3 regions of the Streptomyces sp. NPDC005408 genome follow, and region 1 is predicted to be linked to each of the others. Evidence: riboswitches for the same ligand, from Rfam matches in the RefSeq annotation. Region 1 holds a riboswitch; each other region holds the start of a gene.
The links. A riboswitch is a leader RNA that binds a small molecule or an ion and turns the genes downstream of it on or off. The one in region 1 is predicted to bind thiamine pyrophosphate.
Positions count from the first base shown of each region.

Region 2: it holds a riboswitch for thiamine pyrophosphate, as region 1 does, so the genes downstream of both, thiO (glycine oxidase ThiO) here and ABZS64_RS17610 (thiamine ABC transporter substrate-binding protein) in region 1, are expected to answer to the same signal.
Region 3: it holds a riboswitch for thiamine pyrophosphate, as region 1 does, so the genes downstream of both, thiC (phosphomethylpyrimidine synthase ThiC) here and ABZS64_RS17610 (thiamine ABC transporter substrate-binding protein) in region 1, are expected to answer to the same signal.

Region 1 covers NZ_JBEXEX010000016.1:79,112-85,413, forward strand. The annotation lists gene frr (ribosome recycling factor) at 1-102, shown strand, start outside; gene ABZS64_RS17600 (phosphatidate cytidylyltransferase) at 102-1,211, shown strand; gene rlmN (23S rRNA (adenine(2503)-C(2))-methyltransferase RlmN) at 1,291-2,397, shown strand; TPP riboswitch at 2,417-2,526, shown strand; gene ABZS64_RS17610 (thiamine ABC transporter substrate-binding protein) at 2,596-3,687, shown strand; gene ABZS64_RS17615 (iron ABC transporter permease) at 3,726-5,342, shown strand; gene ABZS64_RS17620 (ABC transporter ATP-binding protein) at 5,342-6,302, shown strand, end outside.
Region 2 covers NZ_JBEXEX010000031.1:36,982-43,283, forward strand. The annotation lists gene ABZS64_RS25660 (Rv2175c family DNA-binding protein) at 1-29, opposite strand, end outside; gene ABZS64_RS25665 (FAD-dependent oxidoreductase) at 82-1,260, opposite strand; gene ABZS64_RS25670 (hypothetical protein) at 1,376-1,717, opposite strand; TPP riboswitch at 1,769-1,881, shown strand; gene thiO (glycine oxidase ThiO) at 1,879-3,051, shown strand; gene thiS (sulfur carrier protein ThiS) at 3,048-3,248, shown strand; gene ABZS64_RS25685 (thiazole synthase) at 3,255-4,049, shown strand; gene pknB (Stk1 family PASTA domain-containing Ser/Thr kinase) at 4,215-6,161, shown strand; gene ABZS64_RS25695 (deoxyribonuclease IV) at 6,167-6,302, shown strand, end outside.
Region 3 covers NZ_JBEXEX010000003.1:293,773-300,074, forward strand. The annotation lists gene ABZS64_RS05310 (cupin domain-containing protein) at 1-156, shown strand, start outside; gene ABZS64_RS05315 (DUF5326 family protein) at 285-497, shown strand; gene ABZS64_RS05320 (helix-turn-helix domain-containing protein) at 682-1,452, shown strand; gene ABZS64_RS05325 (SsgA family sporulation/cell division regulator) at 1,578-2,012, shown strand; gene ABZS64_RS05330 (YibE/F family protein) at 2,068-3,396, opposite strand; TPP riboswitch at 3,467-3,601, shown strand; gene thiC (phosphomethylpyrimidine synthase ThiC) at 3,595-5,385, shown strand; gene ABZS64_RS05340 (hypothetical protein) at 5,447-6,241, opposite strand.

The sequences.
Region 1 (6,302 bases):
GGCCGCCGTGCCGAGAAGGAGCTCGACGACACCACCGCGAAGTACGTCGCGCAGGTGGACGAGCTGCTGAAGCACAAGGAAGCCGAGCTGCTCGAGGTCTGATGAACGACTCTTCCTGGGGGGCCCCGCCGAGAGCCGGTTTCTGGGGACCGCCCGACCAGGGACCTGCCCCGGCGGGTCCCGCATACGATGAGCATGACGCACAGCAGACTCGGCCCATGCCCATCGTGCCGGACTTTCCCGACGCAGGTAGAGACGCCGAAGACCGTAATGACCGCGACCAGAACGACGACCGCGACCGGGGGGCCGCTCGGCTGAGTGGCCCTCTGTTCCGGGACGAGATGCCGCAGGAGCCCATGCCCACCCCGCCGCCGGCGCCAGAGCCGCCGCAGAAGAAGCGGGCCGGCCGTGATCTGCGGGCGGCCATAGGGGTCGGTGTCGGGCTCGGCGCGGTGATCGTGGCATCGCTCTTCATCGTCAAGGCCGTGTTCGTCGGCGTGATAGCGGTCGCCGTCGTCGTCGGGCTGTGGGAGCTCACCTCGCGTCTCGAGGAGCGCAAGCAGATCAAGGCGCCGCTGGTGCCGCTCGCGGTGGGCGGCGCGGCAATGGTCGTGGCCGGCTATGTGCGCGGTGCGGAGGGCGCCTGGGTCGCGATGGCACTCACAGCGCTCGCGGTGCTGGTCTGGCGGATGACGGAACCCCCCGAGGGATATCTGAAGGACGTCACGGCAGGCGTCTTTGCTGCGTTCTACGTGCCGTTCCTGGCGACGTTCGTCGCGATGATGCTCACCGCCGACGACGGGCCGCAGCGGGTGCTCACCTTCCTGGTGCTGACCGTGGTGAGCGACACGGGTGCGTACGCCGTCGGCTGGCGCTTCGGCAAGCACAAGCTCGCGCCGCGCATCAGCCCCGGGAAGACCCGCGAGGGCCTGGTCGGCGCGGTGGCGTTCGCGATGGTGGCGGGCGCGCTGCTCATGGAGTTCGTGATCGACGACGGCACCTGGTGGCAGGGTCTGCTGCTCGGCTTCGCGGTCGCGGCCAGTGCGACGCTCGGCGACCTGGGCGAGTCGATGATCAAGCGGGATCTCGGCATCAAGGACATGGGCACGCTGCTGCCGGGACACGGCGGCATCATGGACCGTCTCGACTCGCTGCTGCCCACCGCTCCGGTGGTGTGGCTGCTGATGGTGATCTTCGTCGGGTCCGGCTGACCTGCGCGTTTGACGTGAGGGGTTCGTTGTCCACAGGGCGGCGAACCCCTCTTCGTATCTCTGCGACACTGGTAGGACCATGCCCAAGCCCGGAGAACTCATTTTCGTCGCGCCCCGCGGAGCCAAGAAGCCCCCGCGGCACCTTGCCGACCTCACGCCCGCCGAGCGCAAGGACGCCGTCGCCGCGATCGGCGAGAAGCCGTTTCGCGCCAAGCAGCTCTCGCAGCACTACTTCGCGCGGTATGCCCACGACCCCGCCCAGTGGACCGACATCCCCGCGGCCGCGCGCGAGAAGCTCGCTTCCGAGCTGCTGCCCGACCTGATGTCGGTCGTTCGGCACATCTCGTGCGACGACGACACCACCCGCAAGACCCTGTGGCGGCTGCACGACGGCACGCTCGTCGAGTCCGTGCTCATGCGCTACCCGGACCGGGTGACGATGTGCATCTCCTCGCAGGCCGGCTGCGGGATGAACTGTCCGTTCTGCGCCACCGGGCAGGCGGGTCTCGACCGGAATCTGTCGACCGCCGAGATCGTGCACCAGATCGTCGACGCCATGCGCGCCCTGCGCGACGGCGAGGTGCCGGGCGGCCCGGCGAGGCTGTCCAACATCGTCTTCATGGGCATGGGCGAGCCGCTCGCCAATTACAAGCGGGTCGTCGGCTCCATCCGCCGTCTGACCGACCCGGAGCCGGACGGTCTCGGACTCTCGCAGCGTGGGATCACCGTCTCGACCGTCGGTCTGGTGCCCGCGATGCACCGCCTCGCCGACGAGGGCTTCAAGTGCCGTCTCGCCGTTTCGCTGCACGCACCGGACGACGAGCTGCGCGACACCCTGGTCCCGGTCAACACACGCTGGAAGGTCCGCGAGGTCCTGGACGCAGCCTGGGAGTACGCGGAGAAGTCCGGCCGCCGTATCTCCATCGAGTACGCGCTGATCAGGGACATCAATGACCAGGCGTGGCGGGGCGATCTGCTCGGCCGCCTGCTGAAGGGAAAGCGGGTCCACGTCAATCTGATCCCGCTCAACCCGACGCCGGGATCGAAGTGGACGGCATCCCGCCCCGAGGACGAGAAGGCCTTCGTGGAGGCGATCGCGGCCCATGGTGTGCCCGTGACCGTCCGGGACACCCGTGGCCAGGAGATCGACGGAGCCTGCGGACAGCTCGCGGCATCCGAGCGGTAGTCTGGGCTCGAACATTTGCATATTCCGACAGGGGAGCGCCACAGCGCTGAGAGTGCGACGCCGTCAGGTCGCAGACCCTCTGAACCTTGCCCAGGTCATTCTGGGTAGGAAGTTCGGTCACCACTCAAGCTGTTGCGCCCTGCTCACACCGTGTGAGCAGGGCCGCGTCTCTTCCTGGTCACTCCAGGAGGAATTTCAGTGAGCACCACCAAGAAGTGGGCGGTTTCCACCATTGCCGTCGCGCTCGGCGTCTCGACGCTCGCCGCGTGCGGGGAGTCCAAGAACTCCTCGACCGACAGCGGCCCGAAGTCCAAGACCGTGACGCTCGTCAGCCACGACTCGTTCGTCGCCTCCCCCGCCGTACTGAAGCAGTTCACCAAGGAGACCGGCTACACGGTCAAGCTGCTCCAGAGCGGTGACGCGGGCGCCGCCCTCAACAAGGAGATCCTCACCAAGGGCTCCCCGCAGGGCGATGTCTTCTTCGGCGTCGACAACACCCTTCTCTCGCGCGCTCTGGACAATGATCTGTTCACTCCGTACGAGGCCAAGGGCCTGGACCAGGTGCCCGACGAGGTGCAGCTCGACAAGGACAAGCACCGCGTCACGCCCGTCGACACCGGCGACATCTGCGTCAACTACGACAAGAAGTACTTCGCCGACAAGAAGCTGGCGCCGCCGCAGTCCTTCGACGACCTGATCAAGCCCGAGTACAAGAACCTGCTGGTCACGGAGAACGCGGCGACGTCGTCGCCCGGCCTCGGTTTCCTCCTCGGCAGCGTCGGCAAGTACGGCGAGGACGGCTGGCAGGACTACTGGAAGAAGCTGAAGAGCAACGGCGTCAAGGTCGTCGACGGCTGGGAGCAGGCGTACAACAACGAGTTCTCCGGTTCCGCCGGCGGCAAGAAGGCCAAGGGGGACCGGCCGCTCGTCGTCTCGTACGCCTCCAGCCCGCCGGCCGAGGTGGTCTTCGCCAAGCCGCAGCCGACCGGGGCGCCGACCGGGGTCGCGACCGGAACCTGCTTCCGCCAGACGGAGTTCGCGGGCTTGCTGAACGGCGCGAAGAACGAGGAGGGCGGCAAGGCCCTGCTGGACTTCCTGATCTCCAAGCAGTTCCAGGAGGACATGCCGCTCAACATGTTCGTCTACCCGGTGGTCAAGGGCGCGAAGCTGCCCGAGGCGTTCACCAAGTTCGGCGCCGTCATCGACAAGCCGGAGACCGTCGCCCCCGACAAGATCGCCAAGAACCGTGAGCAGTGGGTCCAGTCATGGTCCTCGCTCGTACTGAAGTAACGAAGTCCGTCCGCGGGAATGCGGCGCGGCTCGGGCTGATGGCCGGGCCCGTCGTGTTCTTCGCGGTCTTCTTCGCCTACCCCGTCGTCTCGATCGTCGGCCGCGGCCTCCAGGTCGACGGGGTATGGCAGTTCGGCCGGATCGGCGAGGTGCTGAGCCGCGCCGACATCCAGCACGTGCTCTGGTTCACCTTCTGGCAGGCCCTCGCCTCCACCGCGCTCACGCTGCTGATCGCGCTGCCCGGCGCGTATGTCTTCGCACGCTTCGACTTTCCTTGCAAGCGGCTGCTGAAGGCGGTGGTGACCGTCCCGTTCGTGCTGCCGACCGTCGTCGTGGGGACCGCGTTCCTGGCGCTCCTCGGCCGAGGCGGACTGCTCGACGAGCTGTGGGGCATCAGGCTGGACACCACCGTGTGGGCGATTCTGCTCGCACACGTCTTCTTCAACTACGCCGTGGTCGTACGGACCGTGGGCGGCCTGTGGTCACAGCTCGACCCGCGTCAGGAGGAGGCCGCCCGGGTGCTGGGTGCCGGGCGGCTCGCAGCCTGGCGGCGGGTGACGCTGCCCGCGCTCGGGCCCGCCGTCGCCGCGGCCGCCCTGATGGTCTTCCTCTTCACCTTCACCTCGTTCGGCGTCGTACAGATCCTCGGCGGGCCGACTTTCTCCACGCTTGAGGTGGAGATCTACCGGCAGACCGCCCAGCTGCTGGATCTGCCGACGGCGGCCGTGCTCACCCTGGTGCAGTTCGCCGCCGTCGGCGCGATCCTCGCCGTTCACGCGTCGATGGTGCGGCGGCGGGAGAGCGCGCTGAGACTGGTCGACCCCGCGCAGACCGCACGCAGGCCGCGTGGCGCCGGGCAGTGGGCGCTGCTCGGCGGGGTGCTGCTCACCGTGCTGCTGCTGATCCTGATGCCGCTGGGGGTGCTCGTCGAACGCTCGTTGGACGGGCCGGGCGGTTACGGATTCGACTTCTACCGGGCCCTGCATTCGACAGGTGATGCGGGCAGCAGCTTCCTCGTCCCGCCGATCGAGGCGATCTGGAACTCGATGCAGTACGCGCTGGCGGCGACGGCTGTCGCACTGGTCGTCGGCGGGCTCGCGGCGGCAGCGCTCACCCGGCGCGCGGGGCGGCTCGTGCGCGGGTTCGACGCGCTGCTGATGCTTCCGCTCGGGGTCTCCGCGGTGACCGTCGGCTTCGGTTTTCTGATCACCCTCGACAAGCCGCCGCTCGATCTGCGGACGTCGTGGATTCTCGTACCGCTGGCGCAGGCACTGGTCGGTATCCCGTTCGTCGTACGGACCATGCTGCCGGTCCTCCGGGCGGTCGACGAGCGGCTGCGCGAGGCCGCTGCCGTGCTCGGGGCCTCGCCGCTGCGCGTGTGGCGTGAGGTCGACCTGCCCATGGTGCGGCGTGCGCTGCTGATTGCGGCGGGGTTCGCCTTCGCCGTCTCGCTCGGCGAGTTCGGGGCGACCGTCTTCATCGCCAGGCCCGACAATCCGACGCTGCCGGTCGCCGTGGCACGCCTGCTCGGCCGACCCGGCGAGCTCAACTACGGGCAGGCGATGGCCCTTTCGACGATCCTGATGATGGTGTGCGCGGCGGCACTGTTGCTCCTCGAACGCATCCGTACCGACAAGACCTCCGGGGAGTTCTGATGGCCTTGCTGCGACTGGAGGACGTGACCGTACGGTTCGGGGCGCGGGCGGCCCTCGACTCGGTGGACCTGGAGGTCGCCGAGCACGAGATCGTCTGCGTGGTGGGGCCGAGCGGCAGCGGCAAGTCCACGCTGCTGCGGATCGTCGCCGGGCTCCAGTCCGCCGACGCCGGACGGGTGCTGCTGTCCGGCGTCGACCAGGCAGGGGTGCCGGTGCACCGGCGCGGAGTCGGCCTGATGTTCCAGGACCACCAGCTCTTCCCGCAGCGTGACGTCGGCGGCAATGTCGCCTTCGGGCTGCGGATGCGCGGTGTCGGCCGGGCCGAACAGGCGCGCCGCGTCAACGAGTTGCTGAAGCTCGTCGGGCTGCCGGCCGCTCAGCGCCGGGCCGTGGCCTCGCTTTCCGGCGGCGAGCAGCAGCGGGTGGCGCTGGCGAGGGCGCTCGCGCCGGAGCCCCGGCTGCTGATGCTGGACGAGCCGCTGGGTCAGCTGGACCGGGGGCTGCGCGAGCGGCTCGTCGTCGAACTGCGCGAGCTGTTCGGGCGGTTGGGCACCACCGTCCTCGCCGTCACCCACGACCAGGGCGAGGCCTTCGCGCTCGCCGACCGTGTCGTGGTCATGGGGGACGGCCGGATCGCCCAGGCGGGCACCCCGCTGGAGGTCTGGCAGCGGCCCGCGTCCGAGTTCGTCGCCCGCTTCCTCGGCTTCGACAACGTCGTCGCGGCGACGGTGAGCGGGACGGCCGCCGACACGGTGTGGGGCAAGATCCCGGTTCCGGACGGTTCGACGCAGGGCGAGTGCAAGGTGCTGGTCCGGCCCGCGGGCGTACGGCTGGACGACGCGTCTGCCGGGCTGCCGTGCAGGGTCGAGGGGCGTACGTTCCGCGGCAACCACGTCGCCGTACGGCTGAGGCCCGCTGACGCGCCGCCGCTGGAGGCGGAGTGCTCGCTGCGGGACGCGC
Region 2 (6,302 bases), on a different contig from region 1:
GCATCGATCTTTGCGTCAATCTCGGTCACAGGACAAGCCTGCCATCCCGGACTGACAGTCGGTAGCCGGACCCTGGCAGGACTACGCCACAGCCGCCGCTTTCAGAGGCACGGAGGGGTCCGCGGCGAGGTCCGGATCCAGCCGTGCGCCGGACAGGATGAGCTTGCGCCCTTGCATCAGGTCGCGGGCCCTGCCGACGGCGAGAAGGGCGACCAGGGAGCCCTCGCGCAGCCAGAGCACCGTCCAGGCGGCGCCCGCCGGATCGCCGCGCCACACCATCGTGTCGGCGGCGGAATGGTGACCCGCGTACTGCACGAAGCGGCCGAACTGTTCGGACCAGAAGTACGGCACAGGGTCGTAGACCTGCGGCGGCTGCCCGAGGCCGCTCGCGATCACATTGGCGGCCACCGTGCGTGGCCCCTGCAGGGCGTTGTCCCAGTGGTGCACGAGCAGCCGCCGGCCGTAGCGGCCGGACGGGAAGGAGGCGCAGTCGCCGACCGCGTACACATCGGGCAGAGAGGTGCGCAGATGCTCGTCGGCGGTGATTGCGCCGTCCGGGCCGAGCGCGATGCCGGAACCGGCCAGCCAGCCCGTGGCGGGGCGTGCGCCGATGCCGACGACCACGGCTCCGGCCGCGAGCTCACGGCCGTCCGCGAGGATCACCCTGCCGGGTTCGATGGCGGCCACGCGCGCGTGGGTGATCAGTTCGGTGCCGTACTCCGCGTACCAGTCGGTCATCGGGGCGGCGACCTCGGCGGGCAGGGCGCCCGCGAGGGGGCGGTCGGCCGCCTCGACGACGGTGACCGCGCAGCCTGCCTCGCGGGCGGCCGTGGCGAATTCCGCGCCGATCCAGCCCGCGCCGACGACCACCATGTCGTGCTGCTGGGCGATGACGGGGCGCAGCCGTGCGGCGTCGTCGAGGGTGCGCAGCAGATGGACTCCGGGCACACCCTCGGTGCCCGGCAGCGTGATCGGCTCGGCGCCGCTGGCGATGACCAGGACGTCGTACGGGAAGGCTCCCGCCTCGGTGTCCAGCTCATGGGCATCGGAGCGTACGCCGAGCACTTCGCAGCCCAGCCGCAGCTCGATGGCGAGCGCCTCGAAGTCGACCTCGAAGGCCGAGCCCTCTGCCTTGCCGAGCAGGATCGCCTTGGAGAGCGGCGGTCTGTCGTACGGCTGGTGGGGCTCGGCGCCGATCAGGGTGACCGGTCCGGTGAAGCCCTGCTCGCGCAGGGCCACGGCGGTCTGCACTCCGGCCATTCCCGCGCCGACGACGACCACGCGCCGTGCGTCGTGCGTCTTCGCTGCGTGCGCCGGCTGCTGCTCGGGGTTCTGCTGATCGCTCACCCGTCAACCTTACGCATCTGACGGCCCGTCAGGAAACCAGTTCCTCGACAACGCTCGTCCCGCTGCCCTCCTGGGACTCCCACTCCCAGCTCTCCTCCAGGCGCAGCCGTCCGTCCTCCAGCTCGACCACGGCGGAGACACAGTGCCCGGACGACGTCCCGCCGTCCGTCTTCAGCTGTACGTAGCGGAAGTCGAGGCGGTCACCCTCCCGCGTCCCCACGAGATGGCCGCGCACCACGTCGCCACCCTCGTAATCGGCCCAGATCCGGCCGTCCCGCTCGTGGTACGTGAAGCGGGTGCGGGTGCCCACCTGGCCCGGAGCCTGGTCGGCGACCGGCGAGAGGACAAGACCGTCGAGCGACCGTGCCACAGCGTCGGCTCCCTTACTGCGAGTTGAGGGCGGGGGTTAGGGTGGCCACCGTAAGGCACTCGCGGGAGCCCGGACGCACCGGGCTGAGAGGGAGGCTGGACGGCCTCCGACCGTACGAACCTGATCCGGGTCATGCCGGCGAAGGGAGGGGCTGGACGCCCATGTCGCGTATTTCCGAAACGCGCACTTCAGACGTCCTCGTCATCGGGGGCGGAATCATCGGCCTGGTCACGGCCTGGCGCGCGGCGCAGCGCGGACTGCGGGTCGCGCTCGCCGATCCCGAGCCGGGCGGCGGGGCCGCACAGGTCGCCGCGGGCATGCTCGCCGCCGTCACCGAGCTGCACTACGGCGAGCAGACACTCCTCGGTCTCAATCTCGAATCCGCACGCCGCTATCCGGACTTCGTCGCCGAGCTGGAGGAGGCGAGCGGGCAGTCGGTGGGCTACCGCGCGTGCGGCACGCTCGCCGTCGCGCTCGACGCCGACGACCGGGCGCACCTGCGTGAACTGCATGCCCTGCAACGCCGGTCCGGCCTGGAGTCGGAGTGGCTGAGCGGGCGCGAATGCAGGCGACTCGAGCCGATGCTGGCGCCCGGCGTACGCGGGGGTCTGCGGGTGGACGGCGACCACCAGGTCGATCCCCGGCGGCTGGCAGGGGCGCTGGTGAAGGCCTGCGAACGCGCCGGGGTGATCTTCCACCGCGGCTGGGCCGAGCGGCTTTCGGTGGTACGGGACCGGGCGGCCGGAGCCGTGCTGACGGACGGCGAGGAGCTCACGGCGGACCAGGTCGTCCTGGCGGGCGGCAGTCTGAGCGGCAGGCTCGGCGGCGTACCGGCGGATGTGCTGCCTCCGGTACGGCCGGTGAAGGGCCAGGTCCTGCGGCTGACCGTGCCGCCCGCGTACGCACCCTTCCTCTCCCGGACCGTGCGGGCGGTCGTGCGCGGCAGCGATGTCTATCTGGTGCCGCGCGAGAACGGCGAGCTGGTCGTCGGAGCGACGAGCGAGGAGCTCGGCTGGGACAGAACGGTCACCGCCGGCGGGGTCTACGAGCTGCTGCGCGACGCGCACGAACTGGTGCCCGGCATCACCGAGCTTCCGCTCACCGAGACCCGCGCGGGGCTGCGCCCCGGCTCTCCCGACAATGCGCCGCTGCTGGGCCCGAGTGCCCTGCCCGGTCTGCATCTGGCCACCGGCCACTACCGCAACGGGGTGCTGCTGACCCCCGTCACCGGCGATGTGATGGCCGAACTGCTGGTCAGCGGCGCGCTGCCGGACGAGGCACGCGCCTTCACCCCGCGCCGTTTCTCTCCCGTACGTCTGGAGCAGCCCGTATGAACGTCTCCGTCAACGGCGAGACGCGTGAACTCGCCACCGGAACGACCCTGGACAGCCTGGTCGCCGACCTCAGCGCCGCTCCGTCCGGGGTCGCCGCCGCCCTCAACGAGGCGGTCGTGCCACGCAGTCAGTGGTCCGGCACGGTCCTCGGCGACGGCGACCGGGTCGAAGTCCTCACCGCCGTGCAGGGAGGCTGAGCAGCCATGGCAGACGACCGTCTCACCATCGGCGACACCACGTTCAACTCCCGGCTGATCATGGGTACGGGCGGGGCGCCCAGCCTCGACATCCTCGAACGCTCCCTCGTCGCGAGCGGCACCGAACTCACGACGGTCGCGATGCGCCGCCTCGACCCCACCGTTCAGGGCTCCGTGCTGTCCGTCCTGGAGAAGCTGAACATCCGCGTCCTGCCCAATACGGCGGGCTGCTTCACGGCCGGAGAGGCCGTCCTGACCGCCCGCCTCGCGCGTGAGGCGCTCGGCACGGACTGGATCAAGCTCGAAGTCGTCGCGGACGAGCGGACGCTGCTGCCCGATCCGATCGAGCTGCTGGAGGCGGCCGAGACACTGGTCGACGACGGCTTCACCGTGCTGCCGTACACCAATGACGACCCCGTGCTCGCCCGGAAGCTGGAGGACGTGGGCTGCGCGGCGATCATGCCGCTGGGCTCACCGATCGGCTCCGGCCTGGGCATTCGCAACCCCCACAACTTCCAGCTGATCGTCGAGCACGCGCGCGTGCCGGTCATTTTGGACGCCGGGGCGGGTACGGCGTCCGACGCCGCACTCGCGATGGAGCTGGGCTGCGGGGCGGTGATGCTGGCGTCGGCGGTCACGCGGGCGCAGGAGCCGGTGCTGATGGCGGAGGCGATGCGGCACGCGGTGGAGGCGGGACGCTTGGCGCGGCGGGCGGGACGCATTCCGCGCCGGCACTTCGCGGAAGCGTCCTCCCCGCACGAGGGCCGGGCGGCGCTGGACCCGGAACGCCCGGCGTTCTGACCGCTGCGCGGGGTGGGGAAAATCAAGCCCCGCCGGCGTTTGAGGTGCTGGGGTCCGGGGGCAGCGCCCCCGGAAGGCCCGGGCTGTCACAGCTCGGCTGCAGTACGGCTCCGGTCCCACCCCGGTGCGTCGGGCCTGTCGGTCATGACTCGTAGAATCTCCCGCGTGGATACGACCCTCAAGGACCCCCTCGTCGGGCAGGTGCTCGACGGCCGCTACCGCGTCGACGCACGCATCGCAGTCGGCGGTATGGCCACGGTCTACCGGGCCGTCGACACCCGACTCGACCGGGTGCTCGCGCTCAAGGTGATGCACCCCGCCCTCGCCACCGACGCCTCGTTCGTGGAGCGCTTCATCCGCGAGGCCAAGTCCGTGGCGCGCCTCGCCCACCCCAATGTGGTCGGGGTCTTCGACCAGGGCGCCGAGGGTGCGTACGTCTATCTGGCCATGGAGTACGTCGCGGGCTGCACACTCCGCGACGTACTGCGCGAGCGCGGGGCCCTTCAGCCGCGGGCCGCGCTCGACATCATGGAGCCCGTGCTGGCCGCGCTCGGCGCGGCCCACCGGGCCGGGTTCGTCCACCGGGACATGAAGCCGGAGAACGTGCTGATAGGAGACGACGGCAGGGTCAAGGTCGCCGACTTCGGTCTCGTACGCGCGGTCGGCTCGGTCACCAACACCACCGGCACCGTGCTGGGCACGGTCTCGTATCTCGCTCCGGAGCAGATCGAGTACGGCACGGCAGACACCCGCGCCGACGTGTACGCCTGCGGGGTCGTCCTCTACGAGATGCTGACCGGCTCAAAGCCGCACTCCGGGGACACCCCCGCCCAGGTCCTGTTCCACCATCTGAACGAGGACATTCCGGCGCCCTCCGCGCTGGTGCCGGGGCTCGCCGTCGAGTTCGACGAGCTGGTCGCGAGCGCCACGGCCCGCAATCCCGAGGTCCGCCCGTACGACGCGGTGGCGCTGCTGGCACAGGTTCGCGAGGCCCGGGCCGGGCTCAGTGACGAGCAGCTGGACCTGGTGCCGCCGCAGGCGATCGTGGCGGACGCGGCCCCGGACACCCAGGCACCCGAGGCCCCGTCCGCCTCGGAGGACGCCACGAGCGTGATTCCCCGGGTGCTGCCCCGTGAGGAGCCCGGGGTCAACCACACCGCCCGGCTGACGATGCCGCCGCCGGAGCCGCCCCATCAGTCGCGGCAGACCGGCCGCCGTGGCGTGCCGCGGCGCGGCGTCCTCGCCGCCCTGGTCGCGGTGCTGCTCGTGCTCGGCGTGGGCGCGGGCGTCTGGTACATCAGCTCCGGGCAGTTCACCCGGGTTCCGGCCCTCATCGGCAAGAGCGAGAAGGACGCCCGGCAGGAGCTGAACAGCGCCGGACTCGATGTGAAGAAGGTCCGGTACGACTTCAGCGAGACGGTCAAGCGCGGCACAGTCATCAACACCGACCCCGCGACCAATGCGCGCATCCGCGGCAACGGCTCGGTGACGATCATCGTCTCGCGCGGCCCGGAGATCGTCCGCGTCCCCGACGTCAAGAACAAGCCGCTCGCGCAGGCCGAGCGCGAGCTGGAAAAGGCCGGTCTGGCACCCGGTGTGGTCACCAAGGCCTTCAGCGAGGAGGTCGAGCAGGGGGCCGTGATCAGCACGGACCCGGCTTCCGGGACCCGCCGCAGCCCCGACTCCGCGGTCGCCATCGTCGTCAGCCAGGGCGCGCCGATCGACGTCCCGGGCGTGACCGGTGCGTCGGTGGACGACGCCACCAGCGAGCTGGAGGGCAAGGGCTTCAAGGTCAAGATCGCCTCCCAGCAGATCAACTCTTCGGAGGAGGCGGGCTCCGTCGCCGCGCAGTCCGCGGCCGAGGGCACCCAGCTGGCCCGGGGCGACACCATCACGCTGACGGTGTCCAAAGGCCCGCGCATGCTCGACGTTCCGGATGTCGTCGGCAAGAAGGTCGACGAGGCCACGAGCAAGCTGGAGGCCGCGGGCTTCGAGGTCAAGGTCGACAAGAGCTTCCCGTTCCTCGGCGACACCGTGGAGAGCCAGTCCGTCGCGGCGGGCGAGCAGGCCCCCGAGGGCAGTACGATCACCATCAAGACCAAGGGACTGTAGTTCTCATGCGCAACCCCGTCGGCGGCCATGTCCCCGTGGCCGGCGGCCTCGCCACCACCGGTCTCGCGTACGCCCGTGAGCTGGAGGCGGAGACCGTCCAGGTCTTCGTCGCCAATCCGCGCGGCTGGGCGACGCCCGCCG
Region 3 (6,302 bases), on a different contig from region 1:
GTCGTCAGCGGCCGTGCCTCCATCACGGTCGGGATGGAGACGACGCAGGTCGGACGCGGCAGCGTGGTCTATGTCCCGGCCGGAGTGGCCCATAAGTTCCACCACATCGCGGAGGATCTGCGAGTGATGGTGGTCTTTTCTCCCCCTGAGAGCTGACCGGAACCCTGCCCTGTCCCTAGGGGTTCAGTCAGGGGAGATCAAGGGCTCGCAGGCCCCCGGACACCACCCCCTCCCGCATAGCATCGAAGCCAGGAACTCAGAGAAACGAGGTAAGGACGATGGCTGTGCGGGAGATATTCGCGGGGATGCCGTGGTGGGTGAAGTGGGTCGCCGTGCCGGTCATCGCCCTTGTGCTGTTCGGAGGCCTGATCGCGAGCGTGATCGGCTTTGTGATCGGACTGCTCTTCAAGGTTCTGCTGTTCGTCGCGCTTGTCGGTGGACTCATCTTTGTCGTACGGAAGTTCATGTCGTCCTCCAGTTCGCGCAGCGACTGGTAGTGACCAACTGGACAGACCCGGACGGGCGTTAGCCCGGCCGGGGGAACACCCCGATAAACCCCCAGTCCCGCACAGGGGCGGCCATTACAGTGACAATCCGCTGCCGCCCCTCGGGAAATCCGCCCCTTGGGAAGTCCGTGCGGCGGGCGGGCAATCTGCCCGTCACCATGCCTGGGGGTGACCTTTGGCCACGGCTACACACGCAGCTGCCCCTACCCTGATCGGGTCGGTGCAACGGGCGCTGAGGCTTCTGGAGGCCGTGGGCTCCCATCGGGACGGGGCTCCGGCGAAGCAGCTCGCGCGCGAGGCGGGCCTTCCGCTTCCCACCGCGTACCACCTGCTGCGGACGCTGACGCACGAGGACTATCTGCGCCGTGAGAAGGGCGTGTTCGTCCTTGGTGACGCGGTCGGCAAGCTCGCTCTCGGCGGAGCTCTGCAGAATCGTCGCAGCAGGCTCGAGGACTCGCTTGTGCACTGGCGGGACGCGATCGGCGTCCCGGTCTACTTCGCGGTCTACCGCGAGGGTGAGATCGAGATCGTCGCCGTCGCCGACACCCCGTACGCGCCCGCGGTCGACGAGTGGGCCGACTTCCGTGAGACCGGACATGCGCATGCGCTCGGCCAGTGTCTGCTGAGCCAGCTCGACGAGCAGGGCCGCCGCGATCATCTGGATCGCCACCGCGTGCAGCCGGTGACTCCCTATTCAGTACGCGACCGTCGCACGTTGCTCGACCGGCTCGCTTCGATGGAGCGGATGCAACCAGTCGTGGAGCGACAGGAATATGCGCTCGGCACGGTCTGTGCCGCAATCCCGATCACGGCCGGATCCGGCGCCGCGGCGATGGCCATTTCTCTCCCCCTTCACCAGGAAGGACGGTTGCTCCCTGCGGTCGAGCAACTACGCAACGGAATAGGGGGACTCCTCAGCTCCCTCGCGTTCTCTATCAGTATCTGAAAAATCACTCCTTGTGATCTGGTAGTGCGTACTGGACGATTACGTCAAGAGGGCCATAGTGGATCATTCCTGGCCGTTTTCTGCCGAGCTTTTCGTTCACTGGTTCATCCAATGCGGGGTACACGATGCGCGAGTCGGTCCAGGCCGAGGTTCTGATGAGTTTCCTTGTCTCCGAGGAGCTCTCATTCCGGATCCCGGTGGAGCTCCGGTACGAGACGAAGGATCCGTACGCGGTCCGGATGACCTTCCACCTGCCCGGAGATGCCCCTGTGACCTGGGCCTTCGGTCGCGAGTTGCTGGTGGACGGCATCAACGGCCCGAGCGGGGACGGCGATGTGCACATCGCGCCGACGCGTCCCGAGGGGCTGTCCGATGTGATCGTCCGGCTCCAGGTCGGCTGCGACCGGGCGCTGTTCCGGGTGAGTGCGGCGCCGCTTGTGGCCTTCCTCGACCGCACGGACAAGCTGGTGCCGCTGGGGCAGGAGCGTACGTTCGGTGACTTCGAGTGCAATCTCGAAGAGGCGCTCGGGCGCATTCTCGCGGAGGAGAGCGCCGGCTGAGCGGCCGCGGCCTTCGGAATCGTCCGCCGCGGCGCCAACCGCCGCCATCTTCCCCCTACTTCTTGCGGCGGCGGCCCCTACCGCCTCTCAGCGCTGCCCTGCCCGCGGCCGCCGAAAGGCCCGGCCGGTCGGCGGAGACCACCAGCGCCGCGAGGGCGGTGGTCACCGGCACCGAGGCGACGAGGCCGATCGACCCGATCAGGGTCCGTACGATCTCGGTCGCCACCAGCTCGCTGCTGGCCACCGTTCCCACGCTGCTCTGTGCGATCGAGAAGAGCAGCAGCAGAGGCAACGCGGCGCCTGCGTAGGCCAGTACGAGCGTGTTGACGACGGACGCGATGTGGTCCCGGCCGATGCGGATGCCCGCCCGGTAGAGCCCCCGCGGGCCCATGTCCGGGTCCGCCTGGTGCAGTTCCCACACCGCCGAGGTCTGGGTCACCGTCACATCGTCGAGCACACCCAGCGAGCCGATGATGACGCTCGCCAGCAGCAGACCGCTCAGGTCGATGTTCGGATAGAGGCCGTGGATCAGGCCGGTGCTGTCGTCGGTGTTGCCGGTCAGACTCGCCCAGCCGATGAAGAGCGAGCCGAGCAGCCCGATCAGCAGCAGAGAGATCAGCGTGCCGAGGACAGCGACCGAGGTGCGCGCGGTGAGCCCGTGGCACAGATAGAGCGCAATCAGCATGATCGCGCTCGCTCCGACCACCGCGACGATCAGCGGATTGGAGCCCTGCAGGATCGCGGGCAGGATGAACAGAGTCAGTACGGCGAAGGATGCGGCGAGCGCGATCAGCGCCATCACGCCGCGCATCCGCCCCACCAGCACCACCACGACCGCGAAGATCCCAGCCAGCAGTGCCATCGGGAAGCCGCGGTCCACATCGGTCACTGAGTACTGCAGATCACGGGGCGCGTCGGGGGCGTACGCCACCACCACACCCTGGCCCTGGCTCAGCTGACGGGGCGCGTCCGGCTGGACGATCTCGGTGAAGGTGCGGCCCTTGTCCTTGCCGGTGGTGACCTTGATCGTCGCCTTCCCGCAGCTGCCCTTCTGGGCGTTGACCGCCTCGCGTCCCTCGGGTGTGGAGGTGTCGCCGGTCGGCGGGACCTGCGCGGCGTTCACGTCCTTGCAATTGACCTTCTCGACCCGCACCACCTTGCCCTGCTCGGTCTGCCGGTCGAAGCCGACACCGGTGCGCTCATGGCCGGGGGCGCCACCCGGCCAGAGCACGACCAGGCCGACGACGACGGCCGCGGCGAAAGGAATCAGCACCGCGGCGATGACCTTGCGGAGGTGCTGCGAGACGGGCGCGGCGGGCCCATGGCTGTGCGTGTGGCCATGGGGGTCGGGCGTCTGCGGCGGAGGTGTCGGCGATGAGGTCACCGACCGATCATCGCAAGAACGAGGGGGCCCTCTGTTCAGCGCGCCAGAAGTGACGCTAGCGTGGTGGCACCTTTGCACACGCGGGAGCTCGGAGCACCGGGCTGAGAGGGCGCTGAAATCCGTACGAACTGTACGGAAGTGGCTGCGCCGACCGCCGAACCTGTTACCGGGTAATGCCGGCGTAGGGAGTAGGTCACGATGACCGTTCAGGACGCACGCACGCCTGCCTCGAATCAGCCCGAGGCCGGGAAGTCCATCGGCTGGCACAAGGGATACGTCGAGGGTTCGCGCCCCGACCTCCGGGTGCCGGTCCGCCAGGTGCACCTCACCAACGGCAAGGACGTGACGCTGTACGACACGTCCGGCCCGTACACCGATCCGAACGTCGAGACCGACGTCCGCCGCGGACTTTCGCCGCTGCGGGAGAACTGGATCATCGGCCGTGGCGACACCGAGGAGTACGCGGGCCGCCCGGTCCGCCCCGAGGACGACGGGATCAAGCACACCTCGCCGAGGGGCGGTCTGCGCAACCTCGACGCGGTCTTCCCCGGCCGTCCGCGCCAGCCCCGCCGGGGCCGCGACGGACAGGCGGTGACGCAGCTCGCGTACGCCCGTCGTGACGAGATCACGCCCGAGATGGAGTACGTCGCGATCCGCGAGAACGTCTCCCCCGAGGTCGTACGCGAGGAGATCGCCGCGGGCCGGGCCGTCCTGCCGGCCAACGTCAACCACCCGGAGATCGAGCCGATGATCATCGGCAAGCGGTTCCTGGTGAAGGTCAACGCCAACATCGGCAACTCCGCGGTCACCTCCTCCATCGAGGAGGAGGTCGAGAAGATGACCTGGGCCACGCGCTGGGGCGCGGACACGGTCATGGACCTCTCCACCGGCCGCAACATCCACACCACCCGCGAGTGGGTGCTGCGCAATTCCCCCGTGCCGATCGGCACCGTGCCGCTCTACCAGGCGCTCGAGAAGGTCGACGGCAAGGCCGAAGAGCTGACCTGGGAGATCTACAAGGACACGGTCATCGAGCAGGCCGAGCAGGGCGTCGACTACATGACCGTCCACGCGGGTGTGCGGCTGCCGTACGTCCCGCTGACCGCCAACCGCAAGACGGGCATCGTCTCGCGCGGCGGATCGATCATGGCGGCGTGGTGCCTGGCGCACCACAAGGAGTCGTTCCTCTACGAGAACTTCGAGGAGCTCTGCGAGATCCTCGCCGCGTACGACGTGACGTACTCGCTCGGCGACGGTCTTCGGCCCGGCTCGATCGCGGACGCCAACGACGAGGCGCAGTTCGCCGAGTTGCGCACACTCGGGGAACTCAACTCGATCGCCAAGCGTTTCAATGTGCAGACGATGATCGAAGGACCTGGTCACGTCCCGATGCACAAGATCAAGGAGAACATCGACCTCCAGCAGGAGATCTGCGAGGAGGCCCCGTTCTATACGCTCGGCCCGCTCACGACGGACGTGGCCCCGGCGTATGACCACATCACCTCCGGCATCGGGGCGGCGATGATCGCCTGGTGGGGCACCGCGATGCTCTGCTACGTCACGCCCAAGGAGCACTTGGGCCTGCCCAACCGCGACGACGTGAAGACCGGCGTCATCACCTACAAGATCGCCGCTCATGCGGCCGATCTCGCCAAGGGGCACCCGGGCGCGCAGGAGTGGGACGACGCGCTGTCCGACGCCCGTTTCGAGTTCCGGTGGGAGGACCAGTTCAATCTGGCCCTCGACCCGGACACGGCACGGGAGTTCCACGACGAGACGCTGCCGGCCGAGCCGGCGAAGACCGCGCACTTCTGCTCGATGTGCGGTCCGAAGTTCTGCAGCATGAAGATTAGCCAAAGCATCACAGAGCAGTTTGGCGGTACTGCGGCCGCGGGGGCGACGGCCGAGGAGGTTGCTGAGGGGATGCTCCGGAAGTCGAAGGAGTTCGCGGAGGCGGGGAATCGGGTCTACCTGCCGCTCGCCGACTGAGATCCAGTGGACGGCGATGCCTCGGGTGATCGGGGCATCGCCCGGCGCGGGTCGCCTCGTCTCACCGGTCCCTGTCTCTGCCGTCGATGTATGCGAGCAGCGCAAGGGCGAGAGCGAAGTGGGTATCGGCACCGTTCAGCCGCTTGACCACGTCGCTGTCTGGCACCACTACCGAGAGCGCGGTGGCCGCCAATGCGTACAACACGGCCATGACCACGATCACATTCATCGGCGTGATGAGGCTGTGCCAACTGCCCTCTACGCCAGGGTGGTCACCGCCTTCTGGGGTGCGCTCCAACAGCGGTGCAGTTATGTCATGAACTCCTTCGGCCAACTCATCGCCGATTGGGGAGGCTCCAGTCGAGGGCGTCTGCTTCGCAATCAGGCGTTCAACGCTGTTGGGATCCGCGCTGCGGTAGTCATCCAGCGCGTGCCTCCACGCGGCACTTGAAACGAAGGAGAGCTGCGGCTGAAGTTCGTCGAACAGGCCTCTCCATCGAGAGTCTGGGATCACGGACATTGCCCGTTGACTGACGAGCAGGATCTCGGCCAGACGGACCGGTGGGACCAGCCCTCTCAGTTGATCCTCGAAAGCCATCCTGATGGGTGCCATCGCTTGCCTTGTCTGTTCAGCCATGGCTTCACTGATGGGCGCCATGGCTTGACGAGTTTGCTCCTTTAGGTGTTCGAGCAGTGGCTCCATGGCTTGGCGGAGTTGCTCGCTCTGCATCTCTACCAACGGTGCCACTGCCTGCCGCATCTGCTCGTTCAGACGCTCGACCAGCGGTGCTACGGCACGCCTCGCGATGGCTGCACCTATGGGAGAAACCATAGGGATGTCAGATTTGTCGCTCACGAGTGCAGGGTATCCAGGCAATACGCCGTTTGCCGGAGGGTTGTCTCAACTGGTACTCGCG